One region of the Isoptericola hypogeus genome, then DNA from elsewhere that is predicted to be linked to it. Evidence: riboswitches for the same ligand, from Rfam matches in the RefSeq annotation. Region 1 holds a riboswitch; the other holds the start of a gene.
What was found. A riboswitch is a leader RNA that binds a small molecule or an ion and turns the genes downstream of it on or off. The one in region 1 is predicted to bind S-adenosylmethionine.

Region 1 (8,247 bases):
GCGGCCGACGACGCCGCGAGCGCGTCGGCGACGGCGTCCCGCCCGGCGGCGAGCCCGCGCGCGAGGGTCCCGACCTCCCCGACCTTCTGGTCCGCGAACGCGAGCCAGTCGCGCAGGCGCGGGTCGAGGGCGAGGCGGCCGGCGCTGTCGTCCGCACCGTCGCCGTCCGCGAACGTCTCGTCGGAGACGTCGTGCGGCACGTGCAGCAGCGACGTCGACGTGCCGACGGCGAGCGCCCCGGCGCCGAGCGCGCTCAGTGCCTCGAGGACGTCGAGCTTCGCGGCCAGGTCGGCCCGCCAGACGTTGTGCCCGTCGACGACGCCGGCGACGAGCGTCTTCGTCGCCAGCCCCGGGACCGTCCCGTCCGGACCCGCACCTGCGGGCACCGCGCCCCTGACCAGGTCGATCGCGATCGCGTCGACGTCCGTGCCGGCCAGCAGGGCGAGGCCGTCGCCGGCCGCGGACTGCAGCCCGCCGTACGGCGCGGCGACGAGGATCCGCGGCCGCGCGGCGTCGTCCGAGGTGGCGTCGTCCGCGGCACCGTCGTCCGCGCCGTCGTCGTCCGTCGCGACGGCAAGGTCGGTCGCCAGCGCGCGGTACGCGCGCTCCACCGCGTCGGCCAGGCGCTCGGGCGCGACGTCGTGCGAGTCGGTCACGAGGATCGGCTCGTCGAGCTGCACCCACGGCGCGCCGACGACGGCCAGCGCGCGCAGCAGCTCGGCGTACGCGGCGACGACGTCGTCCAGCCGGTCGAGCGGGTGGAAGCCGTCGCCGGCGTCGTCGGCCGCCTTGGACAGCGCGAGGAACGTCACCGGGCCCACGAGCACCGGGCGGGTGGTGACGCCGGCCTCCTTGGCCTCGGCGTACTCGCGCACGACGCGGTGGTCGGCGAACGAGATCGGCGTGGTCTCGCTGATCTCGGGCACGAGGTAGTGGTAGTTCGTGTCGAACCACTTGGTCATCTCGAGCGGGGCGTCCTCGCCGCGCCCGCGGGCCACGGTGAAGTAGCCGTCCAGCTCGAGCGAGCCGTCCTCGTCGTCGAGCAGGTCGCGAAACCGCGCGGGCACGGCGCCGAGCAGCGCGACGACGTCGAGCACCTGGTCGTAGTAGGAGAACGCGCCGGGCACGGACCCGTCCTCGGGGTCGAGGCCGAGCGCGGCGAGGCGTCGCACGGTGTCGCGGCGCAGCGTGCCGGCGGCGATCTCGAGGTCGACGGCGTCGGTGCGCCCGGCCCAGAAGGACTCGACGGCGCGCTTCAGCTCGCGGCGGCGCCCGATGCGCGGGTAGCCGAGGACGGTGCCGCCGGCGAAGGCGGTGGGGATGGTGGACATGAGCACTCCTGGTGTCGGGCTCTGGCGTCTGTCGTCGCCGAGCACGGGGTTGCGATCGCTATGGACCGTGAAAGCGATCGGAACCCCGTGTTCGGCCGGGAGGTCAGACGGCCGGAGCCTGGGTCGGGATGCTCGGTACCCACGGCCTTCTGGCCAGGTCCGCGTCGTCGGAAGAGCTGCCGGACGACGCCGGTCCGCCGAGGTGGACACCCTCGAGCAGGTCCAGAGCGGGACGGTACTTGTTGAACGTGTACACGTGGATGCCGGGGGCGCCGGCGTCGAGCACGCGCTGGGCGAGCTCCACGCCGCGCGCGGTCCCGTAGGCGTGCTGGGCCTCCGGGTCCGGCAGTGCGTCCAGTGCCTCCAGCAGCTGCTGGGGGGCGCGGACGCCGGTGAGCTCCTCGACGCGACGGAGCCGGCGCGGCTCGGTCGTGGGCAGCAGCCCCGCGAGGATTGGGATCGTCACCCCGGCCGCACGGGCCTCGGCGACGAAGTCGGTGTACGAGTCGGCCTCGTAGAACAGCTGGGTGATGGCGAAGCCCGCGCCCGCCTGCTGCTTCTCCAGCAGGCGCTGGACCTCCTGGGCCCTGGTGGTGCCGGCCTGGACGTTGCCGTCGACGAACGTCGCGACGGCGATGGTCATCGGCCGGGCGGCGCCGCGCAGGGCGGCGCCGGGGTCGCTGGCGCACCGCCGGGCCTCGACCTCGCGCAGCAGGTGCACCAGCTCGATGCTCGAGCCCACGCCGTCGTCCGGCGGGCGCCAGTCGGGCTGGTCCTTGGGCGGGTCGCCGCGCAGCGCGAGGAACGCGCGCACGCCCGCGGTCAGGAAGTCGTCGATCACCGCGGACACGTCCTCGCGGGACGCGCCCACGCAGGTCAGGTGCGCCACCGGCAGGACGGGGGTGCCCTCGAGCAGGGTCGACACGACCTGGCGCGCCGTCGCCCGGTCGCCGCCGCCCGCGCCGTACGTCACCGACACGAAGTCGGGGTGCGTCGCGACCAGCCGACGCGCCGTCTCCCAGAACTTCGGGGCGGCGTCCGGCCGGCGCGGTGGCATCAGCTCGAACGAGACCGTCGGGCGTGCCGGCAGCGCCGGGGTGTGCGGAACGTATGCCTCTGCGACCATGCGTCACTCCATCGAGCCTGGCGTGAGCACCTTCGTCCTCGGGAGGCTTCCGTCGGAGAACGGGTTGCTGCGGCGTCGACGAGCCAGGACTCTCGGCCGCTCTGGATGGCTTGGACCTCGATCGTAGGCACCATCCGCGATGCGGGCGAGGCGGCGACCGTCAGATGAGACGACCCGCTGGTCAGGGCGCCAGCACGACCTTGCCGCCGGCGTGGCGGCTCTCGACGAGCGCGTGGGCGCGCGGCGCCTCGGCCAGGGGCAGCACCGCGCCGACGGTGGACACCAGGTCGCCGCGGGCGAGGGCGGCGACGGCGTGGGCGAGGTCGCCGGCGTCGCGCTCGGAGCGGGAGCTGAACTCGACGCCCAGGTCGGACGCGGCGGGGTCGGCGATGGTGACGATCCGGCCGGTGCCGCCGCGCAGGGCGATCGAGTCGGGCAGCGCGCCGGCGCCGGCGGCGTCCACGACCGCGTCGACGCCGTCGGGGGCGAGCGCCCGCACTCGCTCGACCAGCCCGGCGCCGTAGGTGGTGGGCGTCGCTCCGAGCGCGGCGACCCGGTCCTGGTGAGCCGCCGACGCCGTGCCGATCACCCGCGCGCCGCGCGCGACGGCGAGCTGGACCGTCAGCGCGCCCACGGATCCGGACGCGCCGTGCACCAGCAGCGTCTCGCCCTCCCGCAGGCCGACCGCGCGCAGCACCCGGTGGGCGGTCTCCACCGCGACGGGCAGCGTGACCGCCGACGTCGCGGGCACGCCGTCGGGCACGGGCGCGAACGTCGAGGTGAGCGCCAGCTCCGCGTAGCCGCCGGTGTCGGCGAAGCCCACGACCCGGTCGCCCGGCGCCACGCCCGTGACGCCGTCGCCCTGCGCGTCGACGATGCCCGCCACCTCGAGCCCAGGGACGACCGGCGCTGCCGGTTCGCGGGAGCCGGTCGCCCCGGCGCGGTACTTCACGTCCCACCCGTTGACCGCGGCCGCCTCGACGCGGACCCGCACCTGCCCCGGCCCGGGCTCGGGCGCGGGCACGTCCACCGGGTGCAGCACCTCGGGGCCGCCGAACGCGTCGAACACGATCGCCTTCATGAGTCCTCCTCCGACTGCTGTCCGTTGCCCGTCGCCCGTCGCCCGTCGCCCGTCAGCAGCAGCGTGAGCCCGGGTTGCGGTCCTGCTCGGCGTAGTGCTCGCGCCAGAACTGCCGCTCCCCGAGCGGCTCGCGCCCGGGGTGCGCCGACCGCTCGTGCGCCAGGTAGGTGCGGTAGGCGTCGTCGCCCATGACCTGCCGCACGTACCAGCGCGCGGACGCCGCCGCCCGGGCGATGCCCCGGGCGGCGGCGCGCAGCGCGCTCGTGGGTCGGGCGTCAGTGGTGCCCGGCACCGGTCTTCTCCGTCAGCCCCGCGTCCGCCCACTGCCTCTCGATCCGCTTCTCCGCGGCCGTCGCGAAGAGGTTCGCCGGGGCGAACCGCCGCGAGGCGACGGGCGGGTCCTCGTGGTTCTCGCCGCCGCCCTGCTGGAACGCGCGGACCGTCACGACGACCGACGCGATGATCACGACGATCGCCAGCACCACGAACACGATCGACAGGGTGCCCTGCACGAACGTGTTGCGGACCACGGCCTCCATCGCCTCGACCGAGGTGGCCGTGCCGAACGACGTCTCCCCGGCGTCCAGGGCGGTCTGGAACGCGTTGTGCTGCGCCCAGTACCCGACGGCCGGCACGGGGGAGAAGATCTTCTCGAACGACGCCGTGATGGTGATGACGGCGGTGAAGGCGAGCGGCAGCGCGACGATCCACAGCCACGCCCAGTAGCCGCGCCCGCGCTTGGCGACGATCGCCAGCACGACGGCGAGCGCGATCGCGGCCAACAGCTGGTTCGCGATGCCGAACAGCGGGAAGAACGTGTTGATGCCGCCCAGCGGGTCGGTGACGCCGAGGTAGAGGATGCTGCCCCACCCGGCGACCATGATCGCGGTGCAGATCCAGACGCCCGGCCGCCAGCTGACGTCCTTGAACTTCGGCGCCACGTTGCCGATCGTGTCCTGCAGCATGAACCGGGCCACGCGGGTGCCGGCGTCGACGGCCGTGAGGATGAACAGCGCCTCGAACATGATCGCGAAGTGGTACCAGAAGCCCATCATCGCGGTGCCGCCGAAGAGCTGGTGCATGATCGTCGCCAGGCCCAGCGCGAGGGTCGGCGCCCCGCCGGTACGGGAGACGATCGACGGCTCGCCCACCTGGTTCGCGAGCGTGGTGAGCATGTCGGGCGTGAGGTTGACGCCCGTGAGCCCGAGGGAGTTGACGAACGCGACCGCGCCCTCGACGGTGCCCATCGTGGCGGCGGCCGAGGAGTTCATCGCGAAGTACACCCCGCGGTCGATCGAGATCGCGGCGACCAGCGCCATGATCGCGACGAAGGACTCCATGAGCATGCCGCCGTAGCCGATGAACCGGGTCTGGCGCTCCTTCTCGACGAGCTTCGGCGTCGTGCCGGAGGCGATCAGTGCGTGGAATCCGGACAGGGCGCCGCACGCGATCGTCACGAAGAGGAACGGGAACAGCGACCCGGACACGACCGGCCCGGTCTCGCCGCCCGCGAACTCGCTGACCGCCGGGAACGAGATCTCCGGCCGCACGATCACGACCGCGCCCGCGAGCACCACGATCACGCCCACCTTCATGAAGGTGGACAGGTAGTCGCGCGGGGCGAGCAGCAGCCACACCGGCAGCACGGCGGCGACGAAGCCGTAGACGATGATGCCGACGGCGATCGTCGTGCGGTCGAGGTGGAAGAGCTCAGCGCCCCACGTGGTCTCGGCCACCCAGCCGCCGCCGACGATCGCGGCCAGCAGCAGCACGAAGCCGATGAGCGACACCTCGGTGATGCGGCCCGGCCGCAGGAAGCGCAGGTAGACGCCCATGAACAGCGCGATCGGGATGGTCATCGAGACGCTGAACACGCCCCACGGGCTCTCGCCGAGGGCGTTGACGACCACGAGCGCGAGGATCGCGACGATGATGATCATGATGAGCAGCGAGGCCGCCATCGCGGCCACGCCACCGACGCGGCCCAGCTCGTCGCGCGCCATCTGGCCGATCGTGCGGCCGCCGCGGCGCATGGAGAAGAACAGCACCAGGTAGTCCTGGACGGCGCCCGCGAGCACCACGCCCACGATGATCCAGATCGTCCCGGGCAGGTAGCCCATCTGCGCGGCCAGGACCGGGCCCACCAGCGGGCCGGCGCCCGCGATGGCGGCGAAGTGGTGGCCGAACAGCACCCGGCGGTCGGTGGGGACGTAGTCCTTGCCGTCCTCGCGGACCTCGGCGGGAGTGGCGCGCCGGTCGTCCGGCCGGGCGATGTACCGCTCGATGACCTTCGAGTAGAAGCGGTACCCGATGAGGTAGGTGCACACGGCGGCGAAGACGAACCAGATCGCGTTCACGGTCTCGCCGCGCACGAGCGCGAGCATCACCCACGCGACGCCGCCGAGCAGCGAGATCGCCACCCACAGGGCGATCTTCTGCCACGTCCACCGGCGGGCCAGGTCCTCGGCGGGGACGGCGGTCGGGGGGAGCGAGGGGTCGGGGACGATCTCGTCCGTCGCCGCGGTGGCTCCGGAGTGTGCAGACAAGGTGAGCCTCCAAGGGCGTCGCGTCGTTGCGGGGCGCGACAAGGATAGGGGGTGAAGAACCCGTGGCTGGCGCTGTGTCGTCGGCCGCGCCGGGGACCGGGGCCGGGAGCGCGGCGGGGAGCGTGGCCGGGAGCCGGCCGACGGGGAGCGGTCAGGCTGACCGTGTCCTGCGGGCATAGTCTGGCGGCCATGGACACCGAAGAGCGCCTCGCCGTCTTTCTCGACTACGAGAACCTTGCGCTGGGCGCCCGGGAGCACCTGGGCGGGATGCAGTTCGACTTCAAGCCGATCGCGGACGCGCTCGCGGTGCGCGGGCGCGTCGTCGTGCGGCGCGCCTACGCGGACTGGTCGTACTTCGACGAGGACCGCCGCGCCCTGACCCGCCACCAGGTCGAGCTCATCGAGATGCCGCAGCGCATGGGCGCGTCCCGCAAGAACGCCGCCGACATCAAGATGGTCGTCGACGCGATCGAGATGGCGTTCGAGCGCGAGTACATCACCACGTTCGTCATGTGCACGGGCGACTCCGACTTCTCCCCGCTCGTGCACAAGCTGCGCGAGCTCGACAAGCGCGTCATCGGCGTCGGCGTCGAGAACTCCACCTCCCGCCTGCTGCCGCCCGCGTGCGACGAGTTCCTCTTCTACGACCGGCTCGAGGGCGTCGATGTCCCCGACGAGTCCGAGGCCCCGGCACCCAAGCGGTCCGGGCGCGGCGGGGCCAAGGCGCCCGCCCGGTCCACGGGCCGCGGCCGCGGCAAGGCCGCGGCGCCGGCCGAGACCCCGGCGGAGGCATCGGCCGAGCCGCCGGCCCCGGCCGAGGAGGCGGCGCCCGCGGCGTCCGGCACGACGGCGACCAAGGGCCGCCGCCGCAAGGCGGCCGAGCCGGCGCCCGCGACCACCAAGGTCCCGGAGCCCGAGGTCGAGCCCGAGATCGACGTCGACCACGACGACGCGGCATCAGCCGGCGAGGAGCCGACGATGGAGGTGAAGGTCGCGCAGACGCTCGCCGACCTGGAGTCCTCCGCCAGCGGCGCCGTCACCGCGTCGATGCTCAAGCGCACGCTGGTGCGCAAGGACCCGACGTTCAGCGAGTCCGACTACGGCTTCCGCACGTTCGGCGAGTTCCTGCGGTTCCTCGCCGACCGCGACTTCGTCGTGCTGTCCGACGGGCGGGCCGCGGGGGACCCGGAGGTCGCGCTGCCCGCCCAGCCCGACACCGCGCACGCCTTCGACCTGCTGCGCGCCGTCGTCGCCGCCGACGGCGGGACGTCGCCGCTGTCCGGGCTGAAGAACGAGCTGCGCAAGCGGCGGCCCGACTTCTCGGAGAAGGCGCTCGGCTACCGCGGGTTCCTGCAGTTCGCGAAGGCCGCCGCTGCGGCCGACGCCGTGGGCATGGCCTGGGACGACACCGCCGAGGACTACCTCGTCACCGTCGGGTGAGCCGCGGCCTCGGCCGGGCTGCCGCCGGCAGGGGGCACAATGGTGCGGTGACCTACCGGCTCCTGCGACTCGTCCTGTCGCTCCTGGTGTACGTGCTGCTGCGTCCCCAGGTGACCGGGCTGCACAACGTCCCCCGGCGCGGCCCCGTGATCCTCGCGAGCAACCACCTGTCGTTCATCGACTCGATCATCATCCCGCTGGTCGTGCCCCGGCACGTCACCTTCCTCGCGAAGTCGGAGTACTGGACGGGCCGCGGGATCAAGGGCCGTGTCTACCGGTGGTTCTTCACCACGATGGGGAACATCCCGGTGGACCGCGAGGACCCGCGGGCCGGGCAGCGGTCCCTCGACGACGCCCTGCAGGTGCTGCAGCGCGGCGGCGCGTTCGGCATCTACCCGGAGGGCACGCGGTCGCGCGACGGCAAGCTGCACCCCGGGCGCACGGGCGTCGCGTGGCTGGCGCTCGCCGGGTCGGCTCCCGTCGTGCCGGTGGCCGTCAGAGGCACCGACAAGGTGCAGCCGGTGGGCAGCCGGGTGCCGCGCCTGGCGCGCGGCATCCAGGTGCACTTCGGTGCGCCGATCGACCCGTCGCGCCAGCTCACGGCGGGCGCGCGCCCCGCGCAGGTGCGGCGCGAGCTCACCGACCACGTCATGGACTCGATCCACAAGATGAGCGGTCAGGAGCTCGCCGCGTGACGGACGGCTCGTCGAAGGGCGAGGAGAT
Region 2 (8,247 bases), 470 kb from region 1:
GCCGCCCTCGAAGCCCTCCAGCACGTTGTACGACGGGCCCACGCCGGCCGACGTCGCGAGCCGCGCCGCGCCGATCGAGCGCTGTCCGGAGCGGCACAGGAAGACGACCGGTCGCCCGGGCACGACGCCCGCCGCGGCGAGGTCGGCGAGGAACCCCGCGTTGGGGCGGCCGCCGGCCTTGACCCACTCGACGAGGACGGCGCCCTTGCCGAGCGTGCCGGTCTCCGGCACGCCGACCTGGCGCCACTCGCCCTCGGTGCGCACGTCCACGAGGACGGCGTCGGGGTCGGCGTCGAGCAGGTCCCACGCCTGCTGCGGGGTCAGGTCGCCGGCATAGCCCATGGCGGGGCGGGGTTCGGTCTGGGGCGTCATCGTGTTCCTCCCATCGGTCGTGGCGGTAGCACCCTCGTCCGGACGGTGGCGCCGTCGGCGGCGCCCCGGCCCGCGGGTTGCTGCGGCGTCGACGTGCCACGTCACTCGGCCGCTCGGGATGGTCATGGCGATCGTACGACAGCCGTCCGCGGGCTGGTCACCCCGTCTCGCGACGCGGTCGTCCGCACGGCGGCGCGCGAAGTCGACCTCGCCCGGAGTAAAGTTCCGGTCATGTACCCGTCACGGCGGCGGGTGAACGAGGAGGCCGGCCATGGGGATCGTCGCGACCATCAAGAGCTGGTTCCGCCGCGAGCACGAGGAGCCGCTCGAGCGGCCTCGCGACCTTCCGCCGCCGGGACAGCCGGACGGGACGCGCCCGCACGACGGGCCGTATCCCCAGGGCGCCGACAACGTCCTCGGCTGGCGTGACGGCGCGGGCGGCGGTTTCTGACCACCGCCGTCAGGCGAGCGACAGGGAGTAGGTGACGAACTCCCGCTCGCGCACCAACCCCTCGGCCTCGTAGAGCGCCTGCGCCTCGACGTTGTCCCAGGCGGTGCTGAGCTGCACGCTGCGCGCCCCCGCCTCGCGCGCCGCCGCGACGACCGCGCGCACGAGCGCCCGGCCGGTGCCGGCGCCGCGTGCCTCCGGGTCGACGAACAGGTCGTTGAGCGTCCACACCCGCTGCAGCCCGAGCGAGGAGAAGGTCGGGTAGACCTGCGCCAGGCCGAGCGCCCGCCCGCCCGACTCGGCGACGAAGACGATGCCGTCGCCGCTCTCCACCCGCTCGGCGAGGAAGCCCCGCGCGCTCTCGGGCGGGTGCTCGGCGTCGTAGAAGGCCAGGTAGCCGAGGAACAGGGGCAGCAGCGCGTCGACGTCGGACGTCGTGGCGCGGCGGACGGAGACGTCGTGGGCGGTGGCCATGCCCCGGACTCTTGCCGTCGCGCGCCCGCGCGGCCAGTCGGTGCCCGCATCGTGAGAAGGCCGTCCCAGCGCTTGACGCCGCGCGGCGACGCCCGGAGCATGGTGCACAGGTCAAGAGCGCCAGCGACAAGCCCCGGCTCGCTGGCCGGCAACCCTCCTCTCGCGGCGGGGTGCCCCGGGTGACGACCTGGCCCGCGCCGACCGGCGTCGGGCAAGCGCGGGGAGGTCTCTCCCCGGCACCACCGAGGAGGACCACGCATGACCACGCTCACCCCGGAGAAGACGGTGACGCCGGAGCTCTCCGCCGCGCCCGTCCACGACGTCGCCCCGGTGCTGCCGGTCGTCGGCGGCGACACGCTCGTCCCGCTCGTGGACGGCCGTCAGGTGACGTACGCGAACCTCGACGTCGCGGCGTCGGCCCCGGCGCTGCAGGCCGTCGCCGACCGCGTCACCCAGGTGCTGCCGCTGTACGCCAGCGTGCACCGCGGCGCCGGCTACCTGTCGCAGGTCTCGACCGCGCTCTACGAGACGGCGCGCCGCACGATCGGAGCGTTCGTAGGAGCGCGCGAGACCGACCTGACGATCGTCACCCGCAACACCACCGACTCCCTCAACCTGCTCGCGGGCTGCGTCCCGGCCGACCCGGTCACGGGCGAGCCGGGCCGCGTGCTCGTGCTCGACATCGAGCACCACGCGAACCTGCTGCCCTGGCAGCGGGTCACCGACGCGACCGTCGTCACCGGCGGCCCGACGGTCGCGGCGACGCTCGCCGAGATCGAGGAGGAGCTGAGCTCCGCCCTCGCCGCGGGACGCCCGTACGCGTTGCTCGCGCTCACCGGCGCCTCCAACGTCACGGGGGAGGCGCTGCCCGTGGCGGAGGTCGTCGCCGCCGCGCACGGCGCGGGCACCCGGGTGGTGCTCGACGGCGCCCAGCTCGTGCCGCACCGCCGCTTCTCCCTCGCCGAGACCGGCGTCGACTACGTCGCGTTCTCCGGCCACAAGACGTACGCGCCGTTCGGCGCGGGCGCGCTCGTCGGGCGCCGCGACTGGCTCGACGCCGGCACCCCGTACCTGGCCGGCGGCGGCGCGGTGCGCCGCGTGCGCGCCGCGACGACGGAGTGGCACGAGGGCCCGGCGCGGCACGAGGCCGGGTCGCCCAACGTGGTCGGCGCCGTCGCGCTCGCGGCGGCCTGCGAGGAGCTCGCCGCCCTCGACCCGCGGGAGGTGGCCGCGCACGAGGACGCCCTGCGGCGCCGGCTCGTCGACGGCCTCGGGGAGGTCGACCGGGTCGAGGTGGTGCACGTCTGGGACGACGCCGTCGACCCCGTGGGCGTCGTGACGTTCACGGTCGCCGGGTACGACCCGGGCCTGGTCGCCGCCTACCTGTCCGCCGAGCACGGCATCGGCGTGCGCGACGGCCGGTTCTGCGCGCACCCGCTGCTCGGCCGGCTGGGTTTCGACGCCGGGGCCGTGCGCGCGTCGGTGGGCCTGGGCACCGCGGGCGAGGAGGTGGAGCGGCTCGTCGCCGCCGTCCGCGCGCTCGTCACCGACGGGCCGCGGGCGCGCTACGACGTGGTCGACGGCCTGTGGGTCGTGGTCGACGACCCTCGCCCCGTGCCCGAGGGTTCCGGCCTCGAGGGCCTGCTCGCCACCGCCGCGCTCGGCGCGGACGAGGCGTTCGGCTGCCTGCCCGAGGAGTGAGGGAGCGGCGGCACTGACGCGCCGCCGGCTTCGCCCCGCTCGTCGTCGCCGACTTCGGTGTTGTCGGATTCGTCCCGCTAGGCTCCGCGCATGAAGCCCCTGCTGCTGTTCTTCTGGGGTCTGCTGGTCGTCGTCGGGGACCTGCGGATCGACGGGTTCGACCTCACGCCCGACGTCGTGGGCTGGGTGATGCTCGCGGTGGCGCTGCGGCGCCTGGGCTCCCGTGACGGGGCGTTCAAGATCGCGGCCGCGGCCGCCGTGGCAGGCGCGTTCGTCTCGCTGGTCGTCCTCGTGCCGGGGTTCGTGCCGCTCGACGCGGCACAGCTGATCGAGGCGGTCGACGCCGCCGTGACGCTGGTCCTCGTGTTCGCGACGTGCACGGGGATCATGCACGTCGTGGCGGCCGAGCCGGTCACCGCTCGCCGGGTGCGGAACGTCCGCACGGCGCACGTCGTCCTGGCGGCGGCCGACGTCCTGATGACCCTGGCCCTCGCCGCCGGCATCGTGCTCCCGGCGGCGCTGCTGGTGCTCGGCGTCGCCACCCTGGTGGTGCTGGTCTGGTTGCTCGTCGTCGTGTGGAGGATCAGGGACCACCCGGGGCTGCAGCGCGAGGCCGTCGTCCCCACCGTCTGACGGTCCGGCACGGGTCACGACCGGGAGTCGCGAAGGGGGCACCACAGCGGTGGTGCCCCCTTCGCCGTACGGCGGGTCAGCCCTTGAACGCGTCCTTGGCGTCGTCGCCCGCCTGCTTGAGGTTTGCGCTGGCCTGCTGGGCCTTCCCCTCGGCCTCCCGCTTCTCGTCGTCGGTGAGCTTGCCATGTGCCTCCTTGGCCTTGCCCCCCGCCTCTTCTGCGAGGTGCTTGGCCTTGTCGCCGAGTCCCATCGGTGCTCCTTCCGTCGAACGAACTCCTCGGGTCACGACGGTAGGCACCACCGGGCCCGCCCGCACCTGGGGATGCGGGCGGGCGCGGTCTCAGGCGGCGACGGCGAACGCGACGCACAGGGCGGCGGCGGTGACGTCGAGCCCGAGACAGAACACCGTCAGCGAGCGGGGCACGACGACGTCGCGCCGGTAGTGGACGACGTCCCACGCGACGTGCGCTCCGAGGGCCAGCGCGGCGACGACGAGCCCGACGCGCGGCGGCAGGGCGGTCGCCGCGACCGCGACGCCGTAGTAGCCGACCATCGCGGCCGCCTGCGTCCCCGTCGCCGGGCGGTGACGGGCCAGCCCGTACGCCAGGAGTCCCAGCCCGACGACGCCGAACGAGGCCCACCGGGGGACCCCCGCGTACTGGAGCGCCGGCAGCGCGCTCGCGACCGGGAGCACGGCCCAGCCCATCCAGCGGCGGCCCGTGGCCGCGGCGGCGAGATAGCAGACGGCGGCGACGCCGACCGCGGTCGCGGGGACCGCCGCCGTGACGCCGAGGAACACGTCCTGCCCGCCGGCGGCCTCGACCGCCCCCAGCCCGACGACGATGCCCAGGCCGGCGACGACGCCGACGGCGGTCCAGGCGACGAGCCAGGCGATGCTGGGCGGCGCAGTGCCGGGCGGAGCGGGGCGGACGGTCGCGCGCCGCCGCGGGACGGAGGCTTCGGTCTCGGACATGGCGTTCACTCCCTCGTGTACCCCTCAGGGGTATATACCCCTGAGGGGTACGTTAGCCCGGTCTGGCGTGCAGGGGAAGACCGTTCCGGGACGGAGCAGTGAGCGGTCTGCGGGGAGAGACTGCGCCGCCGGGCTTACGACGCCGGGCTTACGACGCCGGGCTTACGACGCTGGGCTCACGACGCCGGGCTCACGACGCCGGGCTCACCAGACCGGCGGGTGCCGGTCGGCCCAGTGCAGCCGGTCCTCGAGCTGGGCGGCGAGCGCGAGCAGCGTCGTCTCGGCGCCCGGGCCACCGATCAGCTGGACCCCCATCGGCAGGCCGTCGGCGGTCTGGTGCGTGGGCACCGTGACGGCGGGGAGCCCTGCCACGTTGAGCATCGATGTCCACGGTGTGTACTGGCACTGCTGGGTGAAGTTGCGCTCGGGGTCCTCGGGGTCGAACCAGCCGACCGGCCGCGGGGTCATCGCGAGCGCGGGCGTGACGACGACGTCGTACCGCGTCACCTGGGCGACGAGGCGTCGCTCGAACGCCGTGAGCGCCCGCAGCGCCTCGGCGAGCGCGCGCGCCGGCACCTGGCGGCCCCGCCCGATCAGCCAGCGGGTGAGGGGCTCCAGCCGGTCCAGGCGGTCCGGGTCGTCGAGCGGCACGGCCGACGCCCCGGCCATCCACAGGGTGCGGAAGGCCGGCCCGTAGGTCGGTTCGGGCTCGAGCGACAGGTCCTCGACGTCGTGCCCGAGTCCCGTGAGGGTCGCGACGCCGGCGTCGAGCGCCGCCGCCGCCTCGGGCGACGTCACGATCTCGTAGAAGTCGTCCCACGCGGAGTCGGTGGTGACGGCGACCCGGAACCGGCCCTGCACGTCCTCGCCGCCGCTGCCCGCCACCTCCCCCCGGCGTGCCGCGGCGAGGTACTCGCCCGCGTGGGCGGATGGCGCCCGCAGCGTCAGCGGGTGCGCGACGCGGCCGTCGTGGGTCCACGAGAGCATGCCCTCCAGCAGCAGCGCCGCGTCCTGCGTGGTGCGGGCGAGCGGCCCGTTCACCACCAGCCCGCCCAGCGACTCCTGCCCTGACCCCGCCGGCACGAGGCCGCGGCTCGGCTTGACCCCGACGATCCCGCACGCGGCGGCCGGGATGCGGACGGACCCGCCGCCGTCGGACCCCGGCGCGAAGGGGAGCAGGCCGGCGGCGACGGCCACGGCCGCCCCGCCGCTGGAACCGCCCGCCCCGAGCCCGAGGTTCCACGGGTTGCGCGCCACCGGGCCCGCGAGCGGCTCGGTGTACGCGGGGAAGCCCAGCTCGGGGGCCGTCGTGCGACCCAGGCTGACGGTGCCCGCGGCGTCCAGGACGTCGACGATCTCGTCGCTCACGGGCGGCACGACGGCGTCGGCGCCCGCGAACGCTCGCGAACCGAAGCCGGCCGGCACCCCCGCGCGCATCCACAGGTCCTTGTCGCCGCTGGGCAGCCCCCAGAGCGGGCCGCGCGCGCCGGGGCGCTCGCGCTCCAGCTCCGCCGACCGAGCGCGGGCCTCCCGCGGGGTGACGGTGACGAACGCGCCGAGGTCGGGGTCGGCCCGCGCGATCCGCGCCAGGTAGTGGTCGGCCACCTCGGTGGGGGTCAGCTCGCCGGCCCGCAGCAGCTCGCGCAGCCGGACGGCGGTCAGCTCGTGCAGGGAGTCCATGCCCCCATCCTGCGCCAGCGCTCCCGCGGACCGGCGATCGGGCTCAGCCTGCGACGTCGACGCGGAGAACCCCCCGACACCGTCGCGGTCAGGAACGGGACTGCTGGGGCTGCGGGTCGACCCGCACGGGCTCCCCGCGGAGTCGGCTCGCGCGGGCCGCCTCGACGACGGCCACCACCGTGAGCACCTCGGCGGGAGGGACGGTGGGCACGCCGGTGCGGCACGCCGCGACGAGGGCCTCGAGGAGGCCGGTGAGCATCGGCTCGCCGGCGTGGATCACGAGGTCACGACGCCGTCCGTCCGCCGTGCGGATCGCACCCCGGGTCGTGGGCGACCACTGCGGCTCGCCGTCCAGCGTCGCCACCCTGCCGTCCTCCCACGTCAGGGTCACGGGACCGTCGGCGCGGGCGTCGACCCGGACGCACCCTGGACCCATCACGGCGACCGCCAGGTCGACGAGGTGGACCCCGTACCAGTCGAGCACCGGGTGCCCCGGCTGGGTCGGCAGCGGACCGACCAGGTCGATCCGCTCGACGGGGACGCCCGGGGAGGCGGCGTCGCGGAGCTCGGGGGTGAACCGCTTCGGTGACCCGGCGAGCGCGAGGGCCCCCGAGTCGCGCGCGGCGTCGAGCATGGCGCGGGCGTCGGCAGTGGTGAGGGCGAACCGGGTGTCGACGTAGACGGGCTTGCCGAAGCCCGCGACGCGGTGGAAGTAGTCGGGGTGCGTCCGAGCGTCGGAGGCGACGACGAGCACCGCGTCGCAACGTTCGGCCACCTCCTCGGGGCTCGAGCACCACGCGACGCCGCGTGCCGACACGTCGGCCGCCAGGTCGTCGATCCGGTCGCGGGCGAGAGGGAAGTCCTGCGCCGCCACTCCCCGCCACGCCAGGGCCACCTGCGCACCGCGCACCGCTCCCGTGCGCCCGTCGCCCAGGAGCCGGGCGAACGACGGTGCGTGCGGCGAGTCGACGCCGATCAGTCCGAACCGCAGGGGCTCGGCACCGGGAGCGGTCTCGTTCTCGGACATGCAGGGAACCTCCGGGCGGTCCGGTCGGGTCAGCCCTTCACGGCGCCGGAGAGGATGCCGGCGACGATCTGGCGCTGGAGCAGGACGAAGATGATCAGGCACGGGACGAAGCTGATGAGCGCCGCGGCCATGACGTTGGCGGTCGACACCGTCTCCGTGTTGAGGGTGGCGAGCCCGACGGTGAGCGTGCGGGCCTCGTCGGACTGGCCCACGACGAGCGGCCAGAGCAGGTCGTTCCAGTGCCACAGGAACACGAAGATCGCGAGCGTGGCCAGGATGGGCCTGATCAGCGGTAGCACGATCGAGACGAAGGTGCGCCACTCGCCGGCCCCGTCGAGCCGGGCGGCCTCGAACACGTCGTCGGGGAGGTCGCGGATGAACTGCCGGATGAGGAACACCGCCTGGGCGTTGGCCAGGGTCGGGAGAATGAGGCCCCACAGGGTGTTCACCCCGTTCACCCGGGCGACCAGGATGAACGTCGGGATCAGCGTGGCCTGCATCGGCACCATGAGGGTGGCCACGATCGACCAGAGCAGCAGGTTGCGCCCGGGGAACCGCTTGCGTGCCAGCGCGTAGGCGGCCATCGCGGCCGTGAGCAGGACGACGACCACCGACACGGTCGCGTAGACGAGGGAGTTCGCGAACCACTGGGGGAACGCGCCGACCTGGAGCACCGTCGCGAGGTTGTCGAGGGTCAGCGAGTCGGGGAGGGCGTAGGGGATCGTCGGCGCGTCGGCCGGCGACAGCGCCAGCACCACGACCATGAGCAGCGGGACGACGGTGAACACCGACAGCAGGGTCATCAGGACGCCGCGGAGGACCCGGCCGGGACGAGCTCCTCCCCGCCGTCGGGCCGGACCCGCGAGGACCCTCGCGGCGGCGGGCCGGACGGCGGAGCCCGGACCGACCGCCGGGGGGCTGCTGGGGGCGGAGGCGATC

Region 2: linked by a shared signal. The riboswitch ahead of ABD254_RS06905 (aminotransferase class V-fold PLP-dependent enzyme) and the one ahead of ABD254_RS08995 (methylenetetrahydrofolate reductase) in region 1 are both predicted to bind S-adenosylmethionine.

The regions. Positions count from the first base shown of each region.
Region 1 is NZ_BAAAPM010000003.1:1,489,248-1,497,494, reverse strand. It holds partial or broken gene ABD254_RS09000 (5-methyltetrahydropteroyltriglutamate--homocysteine S-methyltransferase) at 1-1,331, opposite strand, end outside; gene ABD254_RS08995 (methylenetetrahydrofolate reductase) at 1,435-2,457, opposite strand; SAM riboswitch class I at 2,463-2,569, opposite strand; gene ABD254_RS08990 (NADP-dependent oxidoreductase) at 2,639-3,538, opposite strand; gene ABD254_RS08985 (YbdD/YjiX family protein) at 3,591-3,830, opposite strand; gene ABD254_RS08980 (carbon starvation CstA family protein) at 3,814-6,084, opposite strand; gene ABD254_RS08975 (NYN domain-containing protein) at 6,274-7,524, shown strand; gene ABD254_RS08970 (lysophospholipid acyltransferase family protein) at 7,572-8,219, shown strand; gene ABD254_RS08965 (ubiquinone/menaquinone biosynthesis methyltransferase) at 8,216-8,247, shown strand, end outside.
Region 2 is NZ_BAAAPM010000003.1:1,023,535-1,031,781, reverse strand. It holds gene ABD254_RS06920 (rhodanese-like domain-containing protein) at 1-372, opposite strand, end outside; gene ABD254_RS06915 (hypothetical protein) at 644-823, shown strand; gene ABD254_RS06910 (GNAT family N-acetyltransferase) at 833-1,294, opposite strand; SAM riboswitch class IV at 1,404-1,518, shown strand; gene ABD254_RS06905 (aminotransferase class V-fold PLP-dependent enzyme) at 1,553-2,995, shown strand; gene ABD254_RS06900 (hypothetical protein) at 3,086-3,628, shown strand; gene ABD254_RS06895 (CsbD family protein) at 3,705-3,878, opposite strand; gene ABD254_RS06890 (hypothetical protein) at 3,969-4,601, opposite strand; gene ABD254_RS06885 (amidase) at 4,806-6,281, opposite strand; gene ABD254_RS06880 (Gfo/Idh/MocA family protein) at 6,370-7,308, opposite strand; gene ABD254_RS06875 (carbohydrate ABC transporter permease) at 7,338-8,247, opposite strand, start outside.